One region of the Marinomonas sp. CT5 genome, then DNA from elsewhere that is predicted to be linked to it. Evidence: predicted binding sites of a transcription regulator. Region 1 holds the regulator's gene; the other holds the start of a gene.
The links. Region 1 encodes PhoB, which activates phosphate uptake and scavenging genes when phosphate is short. Its sites were predicted from a motif close to TGTCATANNNNTGTCANA; they were not measured.
Positions count from the first base shown of each region.

Region 1 (3,430 bases):
CCCATTTGAGGGTGATTTCTCCGCCGTCAGGTGAGTATTTGATGGCATTAACAATAAGATTTGAGAAGGCACTGTAGAGTTCTTTATAAGAGCCGTACAAGCGGGATTCGTTGGGAATAATGATGGAAAGCTGGTGTTTTTCCGTCAAAATCGGTGCGGTTGTATTGGTAATAGCTTGAATAAGATCCGCAACATTATGCCATTGGTTTTCTTCACGTTTGTCATTACTCTCTAAGCGTGACAAAAGTAAAAGATCTTCGATGAGTTGTTCCATCCGCTCGGACTGCTCAGACATATTGATGATGCCTTTTTGCATGCTTTTCGGCAGACTGTCTTTGAACATATCTAGGGTTTCTAGGTAGCCTTTGATCACCGTCAATGGTGTTTTTAATTCATGAGAAGCATTAGCGACAAAGTCTTTACGCATTTGTTCGAGAAGGTGTAAACGAGTCACGTCGCGGACAAAGATTAAGTGATCATTTTTATCGTATAACGTGGTTTGTATTTCCAAGTATACGCCTTCTTTTGCTGGTGATTTGATAACCAAAGGTTCGCCAAAACGTTTTTGGCTGAAGTAGCGAAAGAAGTCAGGGTTTCGAACAATATTCGTAATTATTTGACCGCGATCAACGGGACGCATGAGTCCAAGAAAGTGAGCCGCAGAGTTGTTCCACCATTCGAGGTTACCTTGATTATCCGCCATAATGACGCCTTCTTTTAAGGCGGTGGTAGAACTTTCTATTCGCGTTAATGCTTGGCGCATACGGCGTTTTGATTTGCGTTGCTTCTTCTGCAAACGGTATACAGCATCAAATACTTCTCCCCAAATACCACTGGTTTCCGGTGGCGCCGCTTTACCTGAGTGGCGAAGCCAATTATGGAACTGATACAGCTGATAAAGTTGCCAATACAAAGTTCCTAAAACGTATAACAGGATAACACCTAATAACTGACCAATAATCAAGCCAATGACAACACAGGCGGCAAGACCTGCGAGCCAAGTGATGATGGTGTTTCGCCAAACTGTTTTCATACAGACCTTTTTGCTGAGAAGCGGTAGCCAGTTCCTCGAACCGTTTGTATCAAGAAATCATGGGAGTTACCGATGGCTTTACGTAAACGGCGGATATGAACGTCTACTGTACGCTCTTCAACATAGACGTTTCCACCCCAAACTTGATCTAAAAGCTGTGCTCTAGAATAAGCTCGTTCTTGATGAGTCATTAGGAATTTTAATAGGCGGTATTCAGTTGGCCCCATGTCTAAAGGGCGAGTGCCTATGGTGACACGTTGGCTAATTGGGTCAAGCACTAACCCTTCCACTTCAATGGGCTCGTCAACACCTTGAGGGGTTGCTCTGCGCAGCACCGCTTTGAGTCTGGCGACTAGCTCGCGAGGTGAAAACGGCTTGGTTATATAATCGTCCGCACCGACTTCTAAGCCTTGTATTTTATTGTCTTCTTCACTTTTTGCGGTCAGCATAATCACTGGGATTTCAGCCGTTGTGGTGTCTTTTTTTAGTCGACGAGTTAATTCAATGCCACTGCCGCCAGGCATCATCCAGTCGACAAGAATCAAGTCTGGACGGTGATCCACAATGATTTCATGGCCTTGCTGAATATTTTCTGCTTCCAAATACTCATAGCCAGCCATTTCTAATGCAATGGCGATCATTTCGCGTATGGAAGACTCATCATCAATAATTAATACTTTTTTACCGGTCACAGGATTTATCCTCATCTCAGGAACGGCTTTTATTAAAGCGACCTTATGTGACAATTCAGTTACATTGTCACAACTTTGCCATATATTACATAAAATAGCTTGTTACGAGCCCGATAAACACACAGTAGCCGATGCGATTGTTATCTAAGAAAGCATGGAAACAGGGCAAGCGTTCACGACCTTTGGCTTTATTAAACTGCAGATAAAATAGTCCTGCCGCGATGATGAGGGAGATAAAATAGGGCCAGTGTAATTCTGCTAGTAGGCCGATCCAAGTGAGTAAAGATAACGTTAGTCCCTGAAGGCAAACAATGACCAATAAATCGTATTGGCCAAATAAAATAGCGGTGGATTTGATACCGACTTTTAAGTCGTCAGGTCGATCAGTCATCGCATAGTAGGTGTCGTAAGCGATGGTCCAAAAGCAATTTGCAACGAACAACATCCATAATTCTGGATTCGCCAAATCTCCACCTTGTGCGCTGTAAGCCATGGGAATGGCCCATGAAAAGGCCAACCCTAAGAAAAGTTGAGGTAGGTGGGTATAACGCTTCATAAATGGGTACAGTGCAGCTAACCCTAAACCAACGACGGACAGCAAGATAGTACGCATATCTGTCAACAGTACTAAGATGAAGCTAAGTAATACCAAACCACCAAATAACACCAAGGCTTCTTTTTCTGATACTCGGCCAGATGGCAAAGGACGATTTTTAGTACGTTCTACAAAGCCATCGACCTTACGGTCGGCATAATCATTGATGACGCATCCTGCGGAGCGCATGCTAAAGACCCCTAGGATAAAGATGACTACTAAATTCCACTTAGGCATACCATCAGCAGCAAGCCAAAGCGCCCATAGTGTTGGCCACATTAGTAAAAATGAGCCGATAGGGCGGTTGAATCGGGTTAATTCTGCGTAGTCTTTAAGTTTGTTCATAACAATCCAAACGGTGATTTAAGTTGGTTTATCTCATCAAAGAAAGCTTCATTGACCAATATTCCAGCCCCAAATTGGTGAAAAATAGAGCGTCTTGCCCATACTGGATTTTGCTGGTTTGGAAACATGCCTTTTGGTAGCAAAGTGACCTCAATGTCACTTCGAACCAGCGCCCGATGTTGGAATAAATAGCCACCCAATGATTTGTCTCTTAGGTGTTTCACTTGACGCCAATGTCCCTTTAAAGATTTGGCCGGGATGATAGATCGAGCGTAAATAACAGCTTTATTATTCACTTTGAGTAAGACGGTTCGAATTCGTGCTGCCTCTCTTGAGCGCAACTTTAGGCGTTTTCTTTCTCTCGCTGTAGGCGTTCCCCATGTATCTTCCAGAACTTCTACTGTTAATTTACCAAGGCTTTGTAGTTTGGCTGTCAAAGAGTCTTGGGTAACCAACCAAGGCCATAAATTTGGAGGCACTTTGACCTTGCTAATTTGATGTATTGGTGACCATCGATAGTCAAATTGTTGTGCGGCAGAGGGGTTCATTAACGTCATAGTAAATTAGATATTTACCTTATTAATCAAGGCGACCATTTTATGTAACTCAGACGATTTTTGATAAATTGTGTCTCTGCATGCTTCAGCATTTTCTAGTGTTAATCCAAGTTCAAGTAACACTGAAGGCTCAATGCCGTCGTTATTGCGCAACTGATGAGAGACATACAGTAGCTTCGCTAAAACAGCATGTTCGCCATAATAATGG
Region 1 covers NZ_CP025572.1:4,613,007-4,616,436, reverse strand. Annotated here, with positions in the region: gene phoR (phosphate regulon sensor histidine kinase PhoR) at 1-1,033, opposite strand, end outside; gene phoB (phosphate regulon transcriptional regulator PhoB) at 1,030-1,725, opposite strand; gene ubiA (4-hydroxybenzoate octaprenyltransferase) at 1,811-2,665, opposite strand; gene C0J08_RS21915 (chorismate--pyruvate lyase family protein) at 2,662-3,222, opposite strand; gene C0J08_RS21910 (HDOD domain-containing protein) at 3,229-3,430, opposite strand, start outside.

Region 2 (3,430 bases), 430 kb from region 1:
GTGCGTTTGTTTCCGCCGGAGTCTTTGGTAGCCACGCTTGTTTCTTTGGTGATGCCACGGTTATTACGGCAAAAGGCGCGGGTTGCGAACCCTTCCAACACGCTATTACCCAATTGCCGTATGCACTAATCGCAGCCTTTTTCTCAACCATTCTATTTCTTGTCTTAGCTTAGGAGCACTCAAGATGTTTAACCGTAAAACAGGTTTCTTTTATGATGAGCTTTGTATGTGGCATGACCCAGGTAATCGCGGCATGTTCGACGCCATGGGGCTTTATTTTCAACCTTTTACTTCTTTTGAAAACCCTGAGACAAAACGACGTATAAGAAACCTATTAGAAGTTAGTGGGGTTATAAAAACACTTGAATGTCGAAGTGCTGAGCCTGCAACTGAGGCAGACATACTGAATGTCCATAGTGCCGAGTATATCAAACGCTTGGCTCATGACAGCGAACAAGGCCCCGGAGATGCGGCTTCCCCCAGTAATATCAGCGACGGAGCTCCCTATTCAAAGGGCGCCTATGATATTGCTAAGCTTTCAGCAGGGCTTGCAAAATCAGCCGTAGAGCAAGTTATGAAGGGCGAGCTCAAAAATGCTTACGTACTAACTCGCCCTCCGGGCCATCACGCTAAACGGGATGGCGGCTGTGGCTTTTGTTTGCTAGGCAATATTGCGATTGCGATTGAGTCTGCTAGAACCCAATCCTTAGTCTCCAAGGTAGCGGTTATTGACTGGGACGTGCACCATGGTAATGGGACGCAAGATGCCTTTTACGAGAATGATGAAGTTCTGACCATTTCCATTCACCATGATAATAATTTTCCTTTGGACTCTGGTGCGCACACGGAACGAGGAGCGGGTAAAGGTCATGGTTATAACTTAAATATCCCGCTCCCTGCTGGCAGCGGTATTGGCGCATACATGGCGACGCTTGATCAATTGGTTATACCAGCCCTAGAACGTTTCCAGCCAGATCTAATAGTGGTCGCTTGTGGTTATGATGCGGCAGCATTAGACCCTCTTGGTCCAATGATTTTAGACAGTGAAGCTTATCGAGAGATGATGCTGAAAATAATGGAAGTAGCAGCTAAATTGTGCGAAGACAAGGTAGTCGTGGTGCATGAAGGAGGTTATTCTGAAACCTATGTTCCCATTTGTGCGCTTGCTTTGATAGAAGCAATGAGTGGCCAAACAAGCTCGGTAAAAGACTATGTTGGCGAAGAGATTCGAGCATGGGGACAGCAAGAATTAATGCCACATCAACAAACTTTGCTTAGCGAACTGACACCTTATTTACAAGATATCTAACAAGGTCAGAAAATACTAATTAGTTTTTCTCTGACAAACTAAGCCGGTAAGGTTCCATAATCTTGCCGGCTTAATTAATTGAAACAATAATATTTGTTCGAGCTTCAAGATCTACTCCCCTTCAACAACAATTACAAAACAACTCATTAACTGGTCATATTTTCGCCACATAAACGTCACGACGCTGTCATATTGACGTTCTACTCTGATTAATAAGATAACCAAACCTTATTAGAGCGGAGCACCACTGTGATTCAAGTCGAGCAAATGATTGCCAATAAATCACCTCAGTTTTTCGACAAAAGCCCTCTTATCACTCGCCCGACGTTAAGCGTGTTAAAACGCTTATTCCACGAAAGTGAAGTAAACCAATTCCTGGAAAAAAACGACGGCTGTGTCGGCTTCGAATTTATTGATCGTGTGCTGGATCACTTCAACTTTAGCTATCAAGTCAGTCAAGTTGATCGACGAAACATTCCTGCCAGTGGACGTGTGATGATCATCGCCAATCACCCTCTTGGCGCTTTAGATGGCTTAGCATTACTGCGCTTGATTGGTGAGATTCGACCTGATGTAAAAATCGTCGCGAATGATTTGTTAATGGGGTTTGATGGTTTAAAACAGCTGGTTCTTCCAGTCGATAACCTTGGTGGCAAAACAGCTCGTCAGCAATTAAAAGCCATTATGAGCTGCTTGCACAACGAAGAAGCCGTGATTATTTTCCCGGCTGGTGAAGTGTCGCGTATGTCACCCAGCGGCATCAAAGATCAAAAGTGGAATCAAAACTATTTGAAACTGGCGCAAAAAACCAACAGCCCGTTACTGCCGGTTCATATTGGCGGACGTAACTCCATGTTGTTTTACACTAGCTCGATTTTGTATCGCCCACTGTCTACCATACAGCTAGCAAACGAGATGTTCCGCCAGCGCAATCGTAAAATCCCAATGCAAGTAGGCCAAGCCATTCCCATTCAAGAACTGGCTCAACTGCCTTTAAGTGATAAAGAAAAAAACAAACTGGTGAAACGCCACTTGTACCGAATTGCAAAGGGAAAAAAACCGCTGCTCAAAACCGAAAAGACCGTTGAGCATCCACAAAACAGACAGATGATCAAACAAGAGCTTAAAATCGCTGAGCACCTTGGCAGCACCAAGGATAACAAACAGATTTATCTGTTTGATTACGATCCCATGTCAGTCACTATGAAAGAGATTGGACGTTTACGGGAAGTGGCCTTCCGAAAAGTGGGGGAAGGCACAGGGGAACGCTCTGATTTGGATAAGTTCGATCAGTACTATCGTCACCTGATTCTATGGGACGAAGAAGAACTTGAAATTGTCGGCGCTTATCGCATTGGCGAAGTCGCTCGTTATATGAAATCTGAGACGCCAAACCGTATCTACAGCTCAGAATTGTTCCAATACTCTTGTGATATGGAGCCTTACTTCGAACAAGGGATTGAGTTGGGCCGTAGTTTTATCCAGCCTAAATACTGGGGCAAACGTAGCTTGGATTATTTGTGGTATGGCATTGGTGCTTACTTAGACAGACATCCTGACATACGTTATATGTTCGGCCCAGTGAGTCTCAGTAATAACTACCCACAAGCCGCAAAGGATTTCATTGTTTCATTTTACAAACTCTATTTTGCTGACAACGAACATTTAGCTCGCTCTTTCACCCCTTATCAGGTTAACGCGGAACATTCTGACATTATTTCAGCTATGTTCAGCGGCAATGATTACGAAGAAGATTTTAAAATACTAAAAGAACAACTCAGTCACTTTGGCGCCAGTGTGCCAACTTTATTTAAGCAATACAGTGAGTTGTGTGAGAAGGGAGGGGTTCGCTTCTTAGACTTTGGTGTCGATGCCGACTTTGGTTACTGTGTGGACGGTTTGGTCCTAGTAGACCTAAATACAGTCAAAGAAGCGAAAAATAAACGTTACCGAGGCCACAATGATGGCTCTCACGCCTAGTCAATTATCAGGAATCATGATGATGCCCATGATAGTGATGCTTATGATGTTTATGGGGGTAGTGGTCGTCCTCTCGCTGTTCGGAGCGTTTAAAGACAACCAGATAAACAATCTTAATGACCAGCAACACACTTAATACAA
Region 2 covers NZ_CP025572.1:4,179,623-4,183,052, forward strand. Annotated here, with positions in the region: gene C0J08_RS19890 (Na+/H+ antiporter NhaC family protein) at 1-173, shown strand, start outside; gene C0J08_RS19895 (histone deacetylase-like amidohydrolase) at 185-1,309, shown strand; gene olsF (bifunctional ornithine lipid synthase OlsF) at 1,559-3,289, shown strand; gene C0J08_RS19905 (hypothetical protein) at 3,297-3,430, opposite strand, start outside.
Region 2: a site for PhoB is predicted at 1,484-1,501, ahead of olsF (bifunctional ornithine lipid synthase OlsF). Genes of this name have one in related genera too.